DNA from 3 places in the Glutamicibacter bergerei genome. Region 2 is predicted to be linked to each of the others. Evidence: predicted binding sites of a transcription regulator. Region 2 holds the regulator's gene; each other region holds the start of a gene.

Region 1 (6,363 bases), 1.3 Mb from region 2:
ACGACTGCCTCGGTGGTCAAGAACAGGCCAGCGATCGACGCAGCGTTCTGCAGAGCCGAACGGGTCACCTTCACTGGGTCGTTCACGCCTGCTTCAAGCAGGTCTACGTACTGGCCGGTTGCGGCGTTCAGGCCATGGCCTGCTGGCAAGCCCTTGACCTTGTCGGCGACAACGCCTGGCTCCATGCCAGCGTTCAGTGCGATCTGCTTCAGTGGGGCTTCGATGCCAACGCGAACAATGTTCGCACCGGTGGCTTCGTCGCCTTCCAGCTCAAGCTTTGCAAACGCTAGGGCGCCAGCCTGGATCAGAGCCACGCCGCCGCCGGCGACGATGCCCTCTTCAACTGCTGCCTTGGCGTTACGCACTGCATCTTCGATGCGGTGCTTGCGCTCCTTGAGCTCCACCTCGGTTGCGGCGCCGGCCTTGAGCACAGCGACACCACCGGAAAGCTTTGCGTGACGTTCCTGCAGCTTCTCGCGGTCGTAGTCCGAGTCGGTGTTCTTGATCTCGGCTGCGATCTGAGCCTTGCGGCCTTCGATGGCGTCGGCGTCGCCGCCGCCTTCAACGATGGTGGTCTCGTCCTTGGTGATAACGACCTTGCGGGCGGTACCCAGAACTTCGAGGCCAACGGTGTCTAGCGACAGACCGATTTCCTCGGAAACAACCTGACCACCGGTGAGCAGTGCGATGTCGGTCAGCATAGCCTTGCGACGGTCGCCGAAGCCCGGAGCCTTGACGGCAACGGATTTGAACAGACCACGGATCTTGTTCAAGATCAGGGTAGCCAGTGCTTCGCCTTCAACGTCTTCGGCGATGATCAGCAGCGACTTGTTCGACTGCATGACCTTCTCCAGCAAGGAAACCATGTCCTTGACCGAGGAGATCTTCGAATTGACGATCAGGATGTAAGGATCTTCCAGCACGGTCTCCTGACGCTCAGCGTCGGTGACGAAGTATGCGGAGATGTAACCCTTGTCGAAGCGCATGCCCTCGGCCAGCTCCAGCTCAAGGCCGAAGGTGTTGGACTCTTCAACGGTGATAACGCCCTGCTCGCCGACCTTGTCCAGTGCTTCGGCGATCAATGCGCCGATTTCTGGATCGCCAGCGGAGATCGAAGCGGTAGCAGCGATCTGCTCCTTGGATTCGATCTTCTTTGCAGCGGCAAGCAGCTCTGCGGTGACGGCTTCTACTGCCTTGTCGATACCGCGGCGCAATGCGATTGGGTCGGCGCCGGCAGCAACGTTGCGCAGGCCTTCCTTGACCAGAGCCTGAGCGAGCACGGTTGCGGTGGTGGTGCCGTCACCGGCGACGTCGTCAGTCTTCTTGGCTACTTCTTTGACGAGCTCGGCGCCGATCTTCTCGTATGGATCTTCGAGCTCGATTTCCTTGGCGATGGACACACCGTCGTTGGTGATAGTAGGTGCGCCCCACTTCTTCTCCAGAACAACGTTGCGACCGCGTGGGCCTAGGGTTACCTTTACGGCGTCCGCCAGAATGTTCAGGCCGCGCTCAAGTCCGCGGCGTGCTTCCTCGTCAAATGCAATCATCTTGGCCATAGTGGCTTTCGGTCCTTTCGGGACGATCTTGCGAAAATGCAACCGACAGACAGCGCCCGCGACGGACGAGCGCACCGGTATCGGCATCGGGCCGACAACCAAGATGAGCTCTCGCTATCTGAGGTATTCTTCACGCTCCGTGCGTTAACAAACCGCGAGGGTCGAAAGGGTTCGATTTTAAAACGAACAGCCGATCGGCATTAGCAGTCGTAACGCATGAGTGCTAATACAAATATTGGCACTCTCGCATGGCGAGTGCAAGCTGATCGGCTGTGAGCGAAGCGAAATATTACTTGGAGTTCAACGTATCGTCGGCACCAAGGACCACCGTGACGCGGTTAGGAATGTTCTGAGTCTGCAAAACCTCGTCGATACCTAAGACCTCGGCGGCTTTTTCTGCGGTGGTCCGGTAGGCCTCGGACATGTAATAGACGGTCGAGGTTTCCGCATCTCGGGTCCAATTATCCGTCACGATGTTCGTAAATTCGGCCTCAGTCAATAATTCTTCACCTGCACCGGCTGTGCCTGCAATACTCGCACCGTTGTACACGCCAATGAGCTGACCGTACAACACGTCCGCATCATCAATGGTGCTTGAGGGGGTAGCGCTTTCGGAAGGTTCGGCGCTAAGACTTTGCGAAGTTTCGGTTGCTGTCGCTTCGGTATTCTGCGTCGATTCGGAACCGCTGAGACGATCAGCGATACTCGGACCGTAGAAGAAGCCCACACCACCGATGAGCAACACCGCAATTGCGGTCAGGACTACCCAACGAAGCTTGCTGTCCTTGCCCTTGGCGGCGGCAGACTGCGCCCACCCATGGGCATGATGCGACCCCACACGGGTACTAAACTCCGGAACGCGATCGAATTCGTCACGTGGGTAGTTGGTCATTCTTGTCCTTGCTCGAGGTCTGGCTGGCCGAGGCCGGCTAAGAACTTAACGTTCTCCGCCGACGGTACCGCTCACACGACGCTTGGTAGATCGAAGTCTACGCAACCGCTTTACCAGCATTGGGTCGTAGGCCATCGCCGCGTCCGTGTCGATCAGCTGGTTGAGCAACTGATAGTAGTTCGTCGGCGAAATTGAGAACTGCTTAGTGATGGCCTGTTCCTTGGCTCCGGCATATTTCCACCACAGTTTTTCCATGTTCAAGATTTGCTGTGAACGCTCATCGAGCTCTGAGTCGGGATTCATTACAAAATCCACCAAAACCTCATTGCCTGCCATGCGTCTCACCTCTTCCTTGAACACCGATTAGTCGGGCCTCTTTATGCTTTCATATCCACACATGGTGGACACACCACCGATATTCTAACCAATCAATGAACTCGATGCCGTGTAACGCGGCACAACCGCGCCGAAAACGGGCAGAATAGTTGTTATGAACAACCAACAGCCAGCGCTCTTTGAGGCTCCCGCCGCTCAGCCTCTGCCGGAGTATTCAGCCGCTGACTTCCCGTTCTATTTTGGCGCAAAATCACTAGCCAGCAACGGGTTTATCGCAGAGGACTGGGTATCGACATTGGAGCCGCTTGATGGCGTGTTGCAGGATATAGCCCAACAATTAGCGCTGCGTTCGCAGGCGGGCGAGCAGATCCTGCCGGTCCCAGAGGTGATGTTGCGCGCACTGTTGCTTCCCCTAGCCAAAACCAAAGTTCTGATTATCGGCCAAGACCCTTATCCGACCCCAGGACATGCAAATGGTTTGGCCTTCGCCGCTGAGAAAAATGTTCGGCCGCTGCCTCGCAGTTTACGAAATATCTATAAGGAGCTCAGCTCCGACCTCGCGGTGCCCGAAGCCCCACATCCGGACCTCAGCCCCTGGCACGAGCAAGGGGTCTTGTTACTCAATCAGGTTTTCTCGGTGACCGCCGGGCAGGCAGGAAGCCATCAAAAGCTTGGTTGGACACCGGTTGTCGAAGCGATTATTGGCGCCCTCAATTCACGCAAAAATCCGGTAGTCGCCGTTCTCTGGGGAGCCCACGCGCAAAAACTGAGTCCACTGATGGGCAATATGCCGCACGTGCACAGCGTCCACCCTTCTCCGTTATCGGCCAGCCGGGGCTTCTTTGGTTCAAAACCCTTCTCTCAAATCAATAGGCACCTGACCGATTCTGGTCAGGCGCCTATCAATTGGAAGTTACCGACCGCCTAACGGCGGCGGATCCAGCGACGTTCACGTCGAGCATTTGAGGTCAAAGGCCGACAGAGCGTATCGCCGAAAACCACGCCGCCGGCGATAGACAGCATGATGGCAAATGCGTTGAACATCTCCACCAAACTAGAGAACATATCTTCCACATCGAAAACGATGCCGTACATTGCACGGAATATCATCAGGCCTGGAAGCATGAACATGACAGCAGGCGCTGCAATCACTAGCTGCGGTGAGCGTAACTTGTCCGCCAAGAAACGCGCCGCAAAACCGATGACTGTCGCCACGACGGCCGGCGTAGCTCGAGAGCCCAATCCGATTTGTTCGGCCAACAACAAGACGAGGTAGCCGCCCACAGCTAACAACGCAGTAGGGATCAGCAGCCGCTTCGCGGTCTGCTCGGTCACCGCACCGGCAAGGATAGCCACTGCTACTAAACCAACAAGCATCCATGTTGGATAGTTGATTGCAACGATCCGGTGAACGTCCACCTTGTCGCCTCCGAAGACCGAAGAGACAACCAAGGCTGATGAAATTCCCGACAAGATGGCCGTATAGGTCAACCCGGCGGAAAATAGGCGCCCGACGGCCGTCACAGGGAACCCATTGATCGCATCTTGTAGCGCCGAGACAAATCTGCCCGAAGGCAAGAGCAACAAGATACCACCGGAAACGACCAACGCAGGGTCCAGCGGGGCGTGCACTCGGTGGCTTAGCAGCGCAATGACGGTCACGGTAAAGGTTGCAGTGGCGACGGAGAAGAACTCCGGAACGCGCCAGCGTGAGCCATAGCGCCCGATCTGCGAGATCAACCACGATGAGGCCATCGCGACCAGGGCGCCAAGCCACGAACCACCAATGAAGAGCACAAAGGCTGCCGCGAATATCGACTGTCCCGAGGCCACAACCCAGCGTGGGAACGGTTTCGGTTTCCGCGTAATTGCTTTCAGCTGTTTAGCCGAAGAAGTCCGTGACACACCGCCGGCAATAATATCCGAGACCAACTCGTGAACCATCACAAGACCCGCATAGTTGGTGGTGTAGGAACGCACCACGCGCAAAATCGAATAGCTTTCAGCGTCCGGTGGGCTGTAGTTCAGGTGTAACGACTGGTTAGTGATATCAACATCTAGATGACTAAGCCCCAGGGCGGCGGTTACCGCGATGATGCTGGTTTCGACTTCCAGTGCACCAGCACCATAACGAATCAGCGTTTCGCCGAGATCTAGGGCGAATTCCATGGTCCGTCGGGCCGATGCATCTTGATCGACGTTCACCTTTGGATTGGCGTACGGGGTTCCGCGTAACCGGTCAACCACTTTCAGAGCTTCGGTTGGTGGTGTATCTGAAATCCACATTTTTGCCAACAGACGACGTGCTACCGGGTTGGCGCGCGTTGGCATTAACGTGATGCCGTCATCCGAGGTAAGAACCTGACCGGTGCGTGACTCGATATCGGTAGCGTCAGCTGCCGCGACGCTTGCACTTACTGCGGTATTTAACGGAAGCTCTGAAGCCATCGTCGTCTCAACGGACACCGTTTCTGGTAGGTGTCCCATGTTGATTTCGCTCGTCAAAATACGAGGCAGCGACCCGGCCAATGGCGATGGATCTTCTCCCGCATCTTTCGACTCCACGGACTTCTCGCCATGGTCTTGCTGCGCCACGAATCACTCCCCCTGAGGCTCTTGTTTTACTCGTATTCCTCACGATACAACCATGGCCTGTCAACCGGCAGAGAGGAACCCCCATCGACTGAGTATCCCTGAACACATCTGTCATTTTTTGTTCTCGGAAATAAAATTTGACTCCAGCGAGTTACCTAATTAGATGCAATTGCATGAATTTTTTGGAGAAGAGGAAAGTCATGACTTCTGTCGCACCGACGCCAGAGACGCCCGAGATTGGCGTGGAAACCTTCGGCGATATCACCGAAGACTTACAGGGCAGATCGCTGTCCCATGCACAGGTAATCCGCAACGTCATAGTCGAAGGTCAGCGGGCCGAGCAGGTTGGACTGGATTTCTTTGGCATAGGCGAACACCACCGCGATGACTATTCAGTGTCGGCTCCGGAAATTGTTCTCGCCGCTCTGGCTCAAGCCACCGAAAAAATCCGTTTGGGAACCGCGGTGACCGTCCTGTCGAGTGACGACCCAGTACGCGTCTACGAACGATTTGCAACCTTGGACGCCATTTCCCATGGCCGTACCGAAATCATCGCAGGTCGAGGATCCTTCATCGAGTCGTTCCCGCTTTTCGGGCTCAACCTTGATGACTACGAATCGCTCTTCGAAGAAAAACTTGAACTCTTAGCAAAGGTCCGCACCGGCCTACCGGTGACCTGGGCCGGTGAGCATCGCACAGCACTTGAAGATCAACAGCTCTACCCACTGCTAGAACAAGATCCAATCACCACCTGGGTTGGTGTTGGCGGTAGCCCACAGTCGGTAATTCGAGCCGCCCGGCACGGGTTGCCCTTATTCATGGCGATCATTGGCGGACAGCCGGCCGCCTTTGAACAACTTGTACAGCTCTATCACCGCGCATTGAAGCAGTTCGGACAGCCAACACAGCGGGTAGGCGCACACTTCCACGGGCTTGTCGCCCCGACCGACAAGGAAGCCTTGGAATTGTTGTGGCCGCACTACC
Region 2 (6,363 bases):
AGCGCAGCATTCAGCAACTAGTCTTCACTTCAACCGCTGCCGCTTCTAACGCGGGTCTGTTCATTGGCACATTGCCTCCGAAGGTAAAAATCCTGGTTGACGGTCAAGCTAATGCAACGGTTTTCGGAGACTTACGACTCGCAGATTCATACGAACGAGATGCAAGCTTCATGGCGCCAATTTGGATTATCGATCCGCAATTTGGCGCCACGAATAAGGCCGGGCAAATCAAATTCTCCGGGCGAACCGCCAACTTTACCGACGGCGTCTACTACAGTCTGGAAAGCAAGGACAAAACAGGCAAGCTGACCGTGTTGACCGCTGCTGAGGCTATCGAAGCATCGTCGATCAAACAAGATGGCTCATTCAGCTTCACCACTCAACTAGGAGTGGGCTCCTACAAGCTGACCTTCTGGGGACAGGAAAACGGGTCCACGAAGAAAATCGCTTCGGTGTCCAGTGAGTTCACCATCAAGTAAATTTCGGCTCGTTGAGCCACAAAAATGTTCAGCACAACCACTTGGTTGTACTGAACATTTTTTGTTTAACGGTTTACAACTCACCCAGCAGGTGCCGAACCAGGACCAAGGCTGCAGGTCCTGCGGTCGAAGCACGCAAGACATGCTGCCCTAGCAAGGCTGGGCGGGCACCAGCAGCAACAAACTGTTCAAGCTCAGCGTCACTGATACCGCCTTCGGGTCCGACCACCAAGGTGACACCGGCCTGCTTGGACGCCTGGCTTAGCCAGTTCTGCGTTTCTTGCGCTACAGATAGTTGCGCTGCCTCATGAAGAATCAAAACTAACTCACCGGATTCGCACAAGTGGCGAATCTGGGTACTCAGAGTCTTGGTATTAACCGGTTCCAAGACTTCAGGTTCAAAAGCACGACGTGATTGCTTCTGCGCCGAACGCACTAGCGAACGCCACTTAGCCATTGCCTTCTCGGTCTTACTTCCGCTCCATCGCACGATGGACCGATCTGCCTGCCACGGACGGACCGTAAACACACCGAGCTCCACGGCTGACTCCACGGCCTGCAGGTCACGGTCACCCTTAGCTAAAGCCTGAACCAGTCCAATTCGGTGTGCCGGAGGAACTTCCTGTAAACGTTCAAGCACGATGACGCGCAACAACTCCTTGGACGCGTCCAACACTTTAACGCGCAAACGCAAACCGGTACCATCGAGCAGATCAAGCTCTTCGCCGGAAGACACACGTTTCACGGCCACCGCATGATGGGCTTCAGCACCGGTGAGTTCTAGAGTTTCCCCCACCAGGGCTAGTGCACCTTGCTCCGCGGAGATCACAAAGCTGTGATTGCTCATGGTTAGCGCTGGTTCAACTTATCGCGCAACCGGGAGAACATCCCGCCGGACTGCTCAACGCGACCTGAGGTGAGCTTTTCCCCACGAAGTTCTGCGAGCTGTTCAAGCAGCTCACGCTGTGCAGCATCCAACTTGGTTGGGGTTTCCACCTGCAAGTGCACGATTACGTCACCACGCTTGCCACCGCGTAGGCGTGGTACACCAAGGCCTGGAAGCGTCATGGTATCCCCATCTTGGGCACCGGACTCGACATTGATCTGCTGCTCGCCATCGAAGGTTTCAAGCTTCAGTTCACAGCCCAAGGCGGCAGCGGTCATAGGAATGGTCATCTTCGCATGCAGATCGGTTTGTGCGCGCTCAAACACCTTGTGGCGACGAACATCAACCTCAACGAAGAGGTTACCGTTCGGTCCCCCACCAGGACCGGCTTCGCCCTGACCGCGGAGCTGAATTCGGGTTCCCGAATCAACACCAGCAGGAATATTCAGCGACTTCGACACGTGCTCGCGCACGCGGCCTTCACCATTACATTCATTACATGGATCAGGGATAGTGGTACCGAACCCGCGGCAGGCAGGGCAAGTTTCAACGGTCATCATCTGTCCGAGGAAGGAACGCACCGGCCGCTGGATCTGACCCGCACCATGGCAGGTTTCACAGGTGACCGGGCTGGTGCCTGGGCGGCAGCATGAACCGTCACAGGCCTTACAGGTAACAGCGGTTTCCATTTCCAGCGGGTAGACGGTGCCCTTGACCGCGTCTTCCAAATCAATGGTGATGGTGATCAGCGCGTCGCGGCCAGCCTGCGTACGTGAGGCCGGCCCCTGGGCTTGTCCCCCGCCAAAGAACTGTTCGAAGATATCGCCAAAACCACCGAAGTTCTGACCGCCGCCACCACCGAAACCTTGCTGACCGTTGCCATTGAGGTCCCCGGTCGCGTCAAAGTTGGCGCGCTTCTTTTCATCTGAAAGGACCTCGTAGGCGCGGGTGACCAGCTTAAATTGCTCAGCAGCACCTTCACTGGGGTTCACATCGGGGTGCAACTTGCGTGCCAGTTTGCGGTAGGCACTCTTGATTTCCTGCGGGGTCGCATCCTTAGCAACACCCAGCGTCTCGTAATGCGAGCTCACGATATTCGCCGTGTCCTTTCGTAAAAATAAAAATTTTAGTGGCGACGAAAACTAATTCGTCAAAATCTTCGATAGGTAGCGCGCTACCGCGCGTACCGATGCCATCGATGAAGGGTAATTCATTCTGGTCGGTCCAAGTACGCCCAGTTTGCTACGTGCGTCCGAACCATAGGTTGTGGCAATCACCGTTGCATCGGATAACTGTCCGTAATGATGTTCGGTACCAATGGTCACCGCTACACCACGTGAGTCAGCTTCCAGCTCGGAAAATAGCTTAAGCAAAACTACCTGCTCTTCTAAGGCTTCCAGAACTGGGGTCAGCGTCAGCGGGAAGTCACCCGAGGAACGCGCCAGATTAGCAGTACCGGCCATCACGATGCGCTGTGCATTCGCGGCTCGTGCCATTTCCTGCAAGCTATCGACGATCGATTCGAACAAAGGATCTTCGTGAAGCTGTGGCGGGACTGTGTCCAACTTTAGGCTTCCCACGAGCTCAGCAAGTTGCCTTCCGCCCAGAGCGTTAAGCAAAGTCAGCTTCAGCGCGTGCAGTTCCTCGTCGCTATAAGCTCTCGCGGTCGAGATCATTCGCTGATCTACGGTCCCATTAGAGGCAATCATCACCATCAACACCTGCGCGGAGCCTAATCCCACAAGATCCAAATTTCGCAACGACGCAGTGTCATAGTGTGGCACTTGAATTAGGGCGACTTGGTTTGTCAGGCGTGCCAACAACCGAACGGTGCTATGAAGTACCTCGTCGAGATCTTGGGAGCTATCTAAGATCTTATTGATCGCTTCGCGTTCGGCCCTAGACAGCGGCTTCAGCTCACCTATCTGATCAACAAAACGGCGGTAGCCCTTCTCCGTGGGAATACGCCCTGAAGAGGTGTGCGGAGCCGCGATCAGCCCTTCTTCTTCCAGCAATGCCATGTCGTTACGGATCGTCGCCGCGGAGACTCCGAGGTTATGACGATCGAGCAATGCCTTGGACCCAACTGGTTCATGCGACTGGACGTAGTCCTCCACAATGGCGCGCAAGACGTCTAGCCGTCGAAACTCACTCACCTCAACACCTCCTATGAAACCACGCAAGGTTTTGGCACTCGAACCTATCAAGTGCCAAGTCTAATACGTTCATCGGTTGCTAGCATTGGATTTCGAGCGTATTCGATCACAGCGAAAGGCAGTACGTGTCCAATTACTCCTGGGGAGCGCAAGACCTCAGTGCACCAGCACCCAAAAAACTGCGTCAAATTCCGGTGTCCGTCGGTTTGTTATTGGAAGACGTGGACAGCGGATGGGTCGGTGAAGTGGTTCGCACCGAAAAGTCCGGAGGAATGCGTGTCATCGTGTTGGAGGACCGTCGCGGCAAGACACGTTCATTCCAGGCCGGGTTCGGATTCCTGCTCGAAGGAGAACCGGTCGAGATCGTAGAACCGCAGCCTAAAGCGGCAGCACCTAAGAAGTTAGTTTCGGCATCCGGTTCTCGTGCGGTCACTGACCTGAAAGCTCGTACCGCCCGGGCCAGTCGTATTTGGGTCGAAGGTAAACACGACGCAGAGTTGGTCGAAAAAGTCTGGGGCCATGACCTGCGCGTTGAAGGCATTGTGGTGGAGCCCTTACACGGAGTTGATGATCTTGCCGGAGCAATCCGAGCGTTTAATCCTTCACCGGAACGGCGCTTGGGGATCCTAGTGGATCACCTTATTTCTGGAACCAAAGAAGAACACATCGTCAAGGAAGCAATGCGGGTCCCCGGAGCAGCGCAACATGTGCTGATCCTGGGCCATCCGTACGTCGATGTCTGGCAGGCGGTTAAACCCTCGGCGCTTAATATTACGAAATGGCCGGTCATTGCGCGCGGCACCGACTGGAAAACCGGAATATTACGGGAGTTCGGTTGGCCACACTCCACAGCAGAGGATATTGGTCTGGGCTGGCAACGCATCCTTTCCCACGTTGACCACTATTCTCAGCTAGAACCACAGCTGTTAGGCAAGGTTGAGGAGCTGATCGATTTCCTCACCAGTGAAGATTACGGTTTCCTAACGATTGACTAATAGTTGGAGTTTCAGGGCGGGTTGGCCTTTACATCGCTAGAACCTCGATAGAATTGGAGCATCACCCTATCGAGACAAGGAAGAGCCACGTGACAACACGCAAGACCGTACCGCCGGAGAATTCACGTTTCGAAGGTTCCAAGGTCTCAGCTTTACCCTTGTCTCCTTCCGAGGACCGCCAATGGGCAATGATGTCGCACTTCGGCGCCATACTAGGTTGCATCCCAGCGGCCATCATCTTTGCCGTGTACCGCGACCGCGGGCCCTTCACTTCTCAGGAGTCAAAGGAAGCGTTCAACTTCACGTTCCCGTTGACTATCTTGGCAATCATTCTGAACGTGCTCACCCTGATCCCGGGCATCGGTTGGATCTTCGCTGTACTCACCGTGGCACTGTGGGTCTACATGACGCTAATGGGCGCCCATGCCGCCATTCAGGTCAACAAGGGACGCCCATACCGTTACCTCATTAACCTGCGGTTGATGAAGTAACTAACTTTTCTATGCTTTAGAAATCTAACAACTCACGAACAACCAGGTCGGCCAAGAGCCGGCCTCGTTGCGTTAACACCACAGATCCAGCAAAAGCAGCTTTCGGATCAATCAACTCATCGGCGATTAAACCTGCCACAGCCTTCCGGCCATGCTCATCAAGCTCTGCGATAAGCATTCCGCTGCTGAGTCGGGTCAGGAGCATCGTTCGCTCTAACTGGACTGCTTCGGCGTCAGGGAACTCGCGACCGTGTCCCGGAGAGATGCCACCGTCGATACGCTGTTGGTAAGCGGCAGGATGCTTCACATTCCACCAGCGCAATCCGCCCACGTGCGAGTGCGCTCCAGGGCCTGCGCCCCACCAGTCACCACCTTGCCAGTACGCAACGTTATGGCGACAAGCATGCTCGTCACCCTTGGCCCAGTTGCTGACTTCGTACCATTGGTAACCGGCTGCAGCGAACATCTCATCGGCTAGCTGATACTTTTCGGCATGATCATCATCATCAATATTAGGAACCTGCCCGCGCCGAATTTGCGCCGCCAGTTTAGTTCCCTCTTCGATAATGAGCGCGTAGGCAGAAATATGATCAGGTTCGTAGGATAGCGCCGCCTCGATACTGGCACGCCAGTCCTCCACCGACTCCCCCGGCGTTCCATAGATCAAATCCACGCTCACGTCCAAGCCCACCTCGCGTGCCCACTGAACTACCTGTGGAACGCGCTTGGGGTCATGGGTACGTTCTAGGACCGCCAACACATGGGGAACTGCAGACTGCATCCCAAAGGAGACTCGAGTAAATCCGCCATCTTTAAGCTCTTGAAGACTTTCACGGGTCACCGAATCGGGGTTCGCCTCGGTGGTGACCTCGGCACCGGGTTTGAGCCCGAATTCACTGCTAATGCGTCCTAATACCGAAACAAGGTCACTAGCGGGTAGCAAGGTCGGGGTGCCTCCCCCGAAAAATACGGTTTCAATTTCGCGATGCGCAATGTCAGACTTGTCCATCACGCCGCGGGCGAAACTGATTTCCTGGCTGACCGTGGCAGCATAGCTGGCCTGGCTGGAGCCAGAACCAAGTTCCTTCGCTGTATAGGTGTTGAAGTCGCAATAACCGCAACGCACAGTGCAAAACGGAATATGCACGTAGAAGGACATGGTCCGCTCCTGCGCATTGTGCGAGCATAATGCGGGGAGCAGACCATCGGCCGGAGCCGGATCGCCGTCAGGCAAAACTGAGGGCATTTACTTCTTTTTCTCTTCACCAGTGGATAGGGCGGCGATGAAGGCTTCCTGCGGAACCTCCACACGACCGACCATCTTCATACGCTTCTTACCGGCCTTCTGCTTTTCAA
Region 3 (6,363 bases), 600 kb from region 2:
TCGAATTCATGCTTTCGAAAATTAGCTGAGGGTTGTCTTGCTCTCGATTCAAAGCGACATCGACAATCACGAGTTTTTTGAGTCCCAGACAGAGTCTTCTGAGGTCTGGTGTGAGGGTTTTGATTTTTTTATCAAAAAAGTCGAAGTTCTGGGCCACCCGAACAGAATGATTCTCCGGAATCGCGCGTTGCTGCACGATGGCATTAAGCGTTTCTCGGTCGGTTTTAGTCAAGAGAAGTTTGAATGCCTTGTCGCCGTCTTCCAGAGGATTCAATAGATGATAATGACGAAGCTTTTTTGCCGAGAACCCTTCAATGGGCTCAGTATCTCCAAGATGGCGGCATAATGCTTCGAGAAGTAGCGTTACGGTGGTCAGCCGTTGCTGACCATCAATGACCAGCAGAGGCGACTGGTTTGAAACTTGATAAATTCCTTTTTCAATGTAAACGACAGAGCCAACAAAATGTGCTGTTGAATCTGTATTTTCGCCGGCACGAATAACATCTGACCAAAGTTGCTCACATTCCTTCTCTGTCCAGCTATATGTCCGTTGGTAGATAGGAATGACGAATTGTGGTGAAGTTTTGAGGAATTGCAGGAGGGAGGCTTCGGATGCTTTCATATCTTCAGTTAACCACTAATCACCAGCGGTTGTATGGATGCGAATAGTGTCTCTTGTGCCTGGGCGGGTATCAAGATGGAAGGCCTCATGGCATTGTTGTCGCGTCGTCATGTCGGAGAGATCTAAGTTTTTATCGAATAAATAACCAGTGAAACTAAATTATGTGAATCGCAAGCTCAAATGCGTTCAAAATATATGAGAAGGAGTATGTGGGCTCTTAAAAGTTACGCGTGGTGCAGACCAACTTACTGATATCTCACGGTAAAGCGTCGGGAGCGTGAGTTAAGCTGTTTGCGTCCGGTACTGGACCGGCACGACGCGATAATGGTGCAGAGAGTGAACCAAAAAATCATCGAGTCAGCGTGCAGTTTAGATGCCGCATTGGGCACGAACATCTCTTGTATGTGCCAATTTCGCGAGGGGTCCCGCCTGAATTGCGCTGTAGTTCGGAGCACGGAAGCGGATATGGAGGAGGGGTGTTGGAGGATACACAATTCCACCGAATCTTGTGGGCAAAGTTGAGCTCAAGCTCCGGGATGAATTTCAAGAGAGTAAACGTCAAGGATTTGTTCTAGTGGTTGTATGAGTTCTCTCCGACGGGCCAAATGAGTGCAGGCTACCTTGCGTATGCATTTAGAAGTTCCTGTGCTGTAGTTAGCTGAAGGACCATAGCGTTCAAATTATTGAATATTTTCGGCAAAATTGAGTCGCGCGAGCACAACGGTTTACTCAAATTGGCAGAGGAGAGTACAGGTCCGTGAGATCCCGATAATTCGGAATCTCACGGACCTGTTTTCTTTTTGGGTCTTAGCTATTTAGACAGCGTTCATTTGCGCAACGTTGTCCTTGACGACGGCTTGGAAGTCGCCGCCGGTGGTCGCAAAAATCTGTCGTTGGATCTGGTATCCGGCACCGCGCTCAATGAGGCGAATGATTCCTTGAAGTTCGTCTTGGCATCCGAGCTGTTCAGCTACAGGTGCTAGGCGTTTGACCTCGTTACGGAGGTGGTCCGTTACCAACATTTCATCGCCTTGGGCGTTGAGAATAATGATCGCGTCGAGTCCGTAGCGGGCTGCACGCCATTTATTCTCTACTCGGTGCCAAGCCGGCATAACAGGGATCTTGTATCCCGCTTCAAGAGACATTGACATGTCGTGGACCAAGCACTGGGTTAGTGCAGTGATGGCTGAGATGTCTTCCAACGAGCTCATGCCGTCGCAGATACGCATTTCCACGGTACCAAGGCGGTTGACCGGGCGGACGTCCCAGCGAATTTCGGAGATGTCATCGATGACGCCGGTGTGGAGCATGTCGGCCACGTAGGCCTCGTACTCGGACCAGGAATTAAAGTGGAAAGGGATTCCTGCGGTGGGAAGCTGCTGGAACATTAACGCACGCTGCGAAGCGTAGCCAGTATCTTCTCCACCCCAGTAAGGGCTAGATGCGCTGAGCGCTTGGAAGTGTGGCTGGTAGTTGATCAGACCGTCGGTGATTGGCAGAGCCTTTTCACGGTCGTCTAGTCCTACGTGTACGTGGATGCCGTAGATGACCATTTGGCGTCCCCACCACTGGGTGCGGTCAATGAGGTTTGCGTAGCGTTCTTTGTCAGTCACTGGCTGAGAAGTTGGTGCGGCAAAAGGGTGCGAGCCTGCGCAGTAGAGATCTACGCCCATGGGGTCGGTGACTTCACGGAGCCGCCGGACGTTGGCGCGTAGCTCATCGGCAGCATCTGCCACGGTGCGGTGCACTCCGGTCACAACTTCCACGGTATTCATCAGCAACTCAGGCTTGATGGTGGGATGCTCTTCATCTGCTGGAATTCCAGCATCTTCTTTGAGCTTGTCCAACACCTTTTCGGCCACAGAACTAAGGTCAGCGTTTTCACGATTGACCAACGCAATTTCCCATTCAACACCGATAGTTGATTGGGGCGAGTCGGCGAATTCGATCTTTTGCACGTAACTCCTCATTGCGTGATGGGCTCGAAAAACTACCGAGCCAGTTGGCGGGTGGGTGGTGGCTACCCGCGCAAAAACGGAGGATATCCATACTTATTGTATTTGCTCCCCGGGCTTGCTCAGTGCAAGACATGGAACGTGGGTCTTAGTGGGGCTGCACTTCGAAGGCTACGCGCTTTTCTCCCAGCCGGGCCAAGATGAGAGTCGCCTTATTCCTGGCGCTCTTTGAGGATCCGGACAGCAAGATGCGGCGCAACTCTTCGGGGGTGACATCGACACCGCGCTTCTTGATGTCCAAGGAACCAATACCGTTGGCCTTCACCCAGCTGCGCAACTTTTTCACGTTGTAATCGTGGACCGCGAGTACTTCGAAACCACGTGCGAAAGGTGTGGTGATCTTTTCTGCGTGGGTGAAGTATGCGATGTGCTCATCTAAGAGATGTCCACCTGTCTGCTCAAGCATGGTGCCAATGAGATGTGAACGAATGACCGCGCCATCTGGTTCATAGATGTGCGCCGCTAGTTCTCCCACAGGTGCCTTGGCATCTTGCTCTACGGTGACCGAGCTGATTAGCTCGTGTGCGCCATTCTTATCAATGACTAATGCGGCACGGGCAATATCTTGACGTTTGAGTTTGCCGAACCACAAGCAAACTTCAATGACCGAGCCATGATCTGAAATCCAGACGGCTTCGGCACCTGCAGGGATTGCTTCGTGAGGTATTCCTGGACCGAGCTTTACACCTACATCCATACCGTTATCGACGAGTTTCTCTACAAACGATAGGGGAGGGGAGAAGGCCTCAGGATCAAAGAGTCGGCGTGAAGCACCAGAAATATCAGTTCGCCGCGCTGGGTCTAGCCAGACAGCGTCAATTCCTGTTAGGTCAGTGTCTTCTGCGGTGCCGTGGCGTACCTCGGCGTTGTCAAAAGGCATGAGGTTGAGCGTGACCGCAGCTGCCGTCGTCTCATCCTTCTCTACCGCGGTGACCTTCAAGCCGGCGCTGGCCATGGCAATGGAGTCGGCGCCAATGCCACAACCTAGGTCTGCCACGTGCTGGCTTTGTGCTTGCTCAAAGCGGCGTGTATGCAGTCCAGCGATCATCAGACGAGTGGATTGCTCCAACCCAGCCGGGGTAAAGATCAGCGTGTCGGCAAAGGGACCAAACTTAACCCGCCCGCGGTAACGAAGTTCTGCTTGAGCGATAACAGCACGAACTACCGCCGCATCGTGTCCGTCTTTGCGTAGCTTCTCATTCAGAGCCCATGCAGAATCTTTGGATGCCGCCATGGAAGGGTCAATGGTAGCGAGCAACGACCAACCTGCGGGGGAGAGGAGCGCTGCGAATTGGTCGTTAAGAGTTGAGTCATTTGATGCCTGAGCCATAAGTTCCAGCCTATCGGCATTCCTTGCTTATCCATGCGTACCAGCTCTACTGGGTGGTGCTGTGTGAATCACGGAGGTAAACGTGGTCTTGTGCGCGCAGGGATAGTTGGAGTGCTTTGCATTTAATAGTGTGCTGCCCCTAGTTCCGAGGCGTTGGCCGGGAATAGCTAATCAGCGAAAGTCCGCTCTGCGCGAACCGGTGTGACGAACTAGGGCAATCATTAGCACTCACCTTGACCGAGTGCTAATTCACGGCCTAAAGTCATCAGTGGGTGCTAAGCGCGAGCTCTGCTTACGCGACGCACACCGCCTGACTGGATCACACCAACTGGCACCGCGACGACGGTTGGTCCAATGCCATAGGGCGAAACCCTACATTCATTGGTTCATACACGAAAAGGAGAGACCATGTCTGTCTCCATCAAGCCACTCGAAGACCGCATTGTCATCAAGCAGGTCGAAGCCGTAACCACCACCGCATCCGGTTTGGTCATCCCTGATTCCGCTAAGGAAAAGCCACAGGAAGGCACCGTTGTTGCAGTGGGCCTTGGCCGCATTGACGACAAGGGCAACCGCATTCCTTTGGACGTTGCTGAAGGCGACGTAGTTCTGTACTCGAAGTACGGTGGAACCGAAGTTAAGGTCGGCAACGAAGAGTACCTAGTACTTTCGGCTCGCGACGTTCTGGCAGTCGTCGTAAAGTAACGCCAACCTCGTAGTTTTACGGCCCCAATCCTTGGATTTGATCAATGATCTCAAAGGGTTCGAGGCCGAACTGCGACCTATGCTATTTCAGGAGTTAGTGCATGGCTAAGCAGCTAGCATTTAATGAGGAAGCGCGACGCGCCCTCGAAGCGGGCATTGATAAGCTCGCAAACACCGTGAAGGTCACCCTCGGCCCACGCGGTCGTAACGTGGTCCTCGCCAAGAGCTGGGGCGCACCAACGATCACCAACGACGGTGTCACCATTGCGCGTGAGATCGACTTGGAAGATCCATACGAGAACCTTGGCGCACAGCTGGCCAAGGAAGTTGCCACCAAGACCAATGATGTTGCTGGCGACGGCACCACCACCGCGACCGTGCTGGCACAGGCACTGGTCAAGGAAGGTCTGAAGAACGTAGCAGCCGGCGCTGCACCAGGCGATATCCGCAAGGGTATTGAACTGGCAGTGGAAATTGTTGCCGAACGCCTGAAGGCTAACGCCGTGGCAGTCGAAGACAAGGTTGCCAACGTGGCATCGATCTCCGCACAGGATGACGAAATCGGCGACCTGCTCGCCGAGGCCTTCAAGACCGTGGGCACCGATGGTGTCATCACCATCGAAGAGTCGTCCACCACCGCCACCGAACTAGTCCTCACCGAGGGCATGCAGTTCGACAAGGGCTACCTGTCCCCACAATTCATCACCGACGCAGAACGCCAGGAAGTTGTCCTGGAAGACGCAGTAGTGCTGATCAACCCATCCAAGATCTCCACAGTGGCAGAATTCTTGCCACTGCTGGAAAAGGTCTTGGAGACCAAGAAGCCACTGCTGATCATTGCCGAGGACGTAGAGGGCGAAGCCCTTTCCACCTTGGTAGTCAACAAGCTTCGTGGCCTGCTGAACGTGGTTGCCGTAAAGGCTCCAGGCTTCGGTGACCGCCGCAAGGCAATGATGCAGGATCTCGCGATCCTCACCGGCGCCCAGGTAGTCTCCGCCGAACTAGGACTGCAGCTAGACCAGGTTGGCACCGAGGTTCTTGGTTCCGCACGCCGCGTAACCATCACCAAGGATTCCACCACCATCGTTGATGGCGCCGGAACCGAAGAAGACGTTGCAGAGCGCGTAGCCCAGCTACGTGCAGAGCACGCCCGCACCGACTCCGAATGGGACCGCGAAAAGCTGGCCGAACGTCTGGCTAAGCTTTCCGGTGGCATTGGTGTCATCAAGGTAGGTGCCTCCACCGAGGTTGAACTCAAGGAACGCAAGCACCGTATCGAGGACGCAGTGTCCTCGACCCGTGCAGCGCTCGAAGAGGGCATCGTTGCCGGTGGCGGTACCGCACTGGTTGACGCACTGTCAGCACTGGACGAAGACGCACGCGTCACCTCCGCCGAAGGCGATATCGCCGCCGGTGTAGGAATCGTACGTCGCGCCCTGGTGCAGCCATTGTTCTGGATCGCTACCAACGCCGGCTTTGACGGTGCAGTAGTTGTCTCCAAGGTCAAAGAGACCGGACCGAACGAAGGCTTCAACGCCAAGACAGGTGTTTATGAGAACCTGCTCAGCGCAGGCGTCATTGACCCAGTAAAGGTCACCCGTTCAGCGCTGGTCAACGCATCCTCGATTGCTGCCCTGGTCTTGACCACCGAAACCTTGGTTGCCGAGAAGGCTCCCGAGGAAGAGGCTCAC

The links. The regulator HrcA, encoded in region 2, represses chaperone genes, less so after heat shock. The targets are predictions, from matches to a motif close to TTNGCACTCGNNNNNNNCGAGTGCNAA.
Region 1: a site for HrcA is predicted at 1,757-1,783, ahead of groL (chaperonin GroEL). Genes of this name have one in related genera too.
Region 3: a site for HrcA is predicted at 4,189-4,215, ahead of groES (co-chaperone GroES). Genes of this name have one in related genera too.

What each region holds. Positions count from the first base shown of each region.
Region 1 is NZ_CM137131.1:566,230-572,592, reverse strand. Features, by position in the region: gene groL (chaperonin GroEL) at 1-1,556, opposite strand, end outside; gene ACX5K5_RS02680 (LytR C-terminal domain-containing protein) at 1,846-2,448, opposite strand; gene ACX5K5_RS02675 (DUF3263 domain-containing protein) at 2,494-2,784, opposite strand; gene ACX5K5_RS02670 (uracil-DNA glycosylase) at 2,939-3,712, shown strand; gene ACX5K5_RS02665 (threonine/serine exporter family protein) at 3,709-5,379, opposite strand; gene ACX5K5_RS02660 (LLM class flavin-dependent oxidoreductase) at 5,580-6,363, shown strand, end outside.
Region 2 is NZ_CM137131.1:1,827,912-1,834,274, forward strand. Features, by position in the region: gene ACX5K5_RS08420 (GerMN domain-containing protein) at 1-479, shown strand, start outside; gene ACX5K5_RS08425 (16S rRNA (uracil(1498)-N(3))-methyltransferase) at 553-1,326, opposite strand; gene dnaJ (molecular chaperone DnaJ) at 1,329-2,456, opposite strand; gene hrcA (heat-inducible transcriptional repressor HrcA) at 2,508-3,521, opposite strand; gene ACX5K5_RS08440 (DUF3097 family protein) at 3,647-4,516, shown strand; gene ACX5K5_RS08445 (DUF4870 domain-containing protein) at 4,606-5,007, shown strand; gene hemW (radical SAM family heme chaperone HemW) at 5,024-6,253, opposite strand; gene lepA (translation elongation factor 4) at 6,254-6,363, opposite strand, start outside.
Region 3 is NZ_CM137131.1:2,424,425-2,430,787, reverse strand. Features, by position in the region: gene ACX5K5_RS11240 (GmrSD restriction endonuclease domain-containing protein) at 1-622, opposite strand, end outside; gene ACX5K5_RS11235 (glutamate--cysteine ligase) at 1,438-2,592, opposite strand; gene ACX5K5_RS11230 (THUMP-like domain-containing protein) at 2,726-3,967, opposite strand; gene groES (co-chaperone GroES) at 4,376-4,672, shown strand; gene groL (chaperonin GroEL) at 4,774-6,363, shown strand, end outside.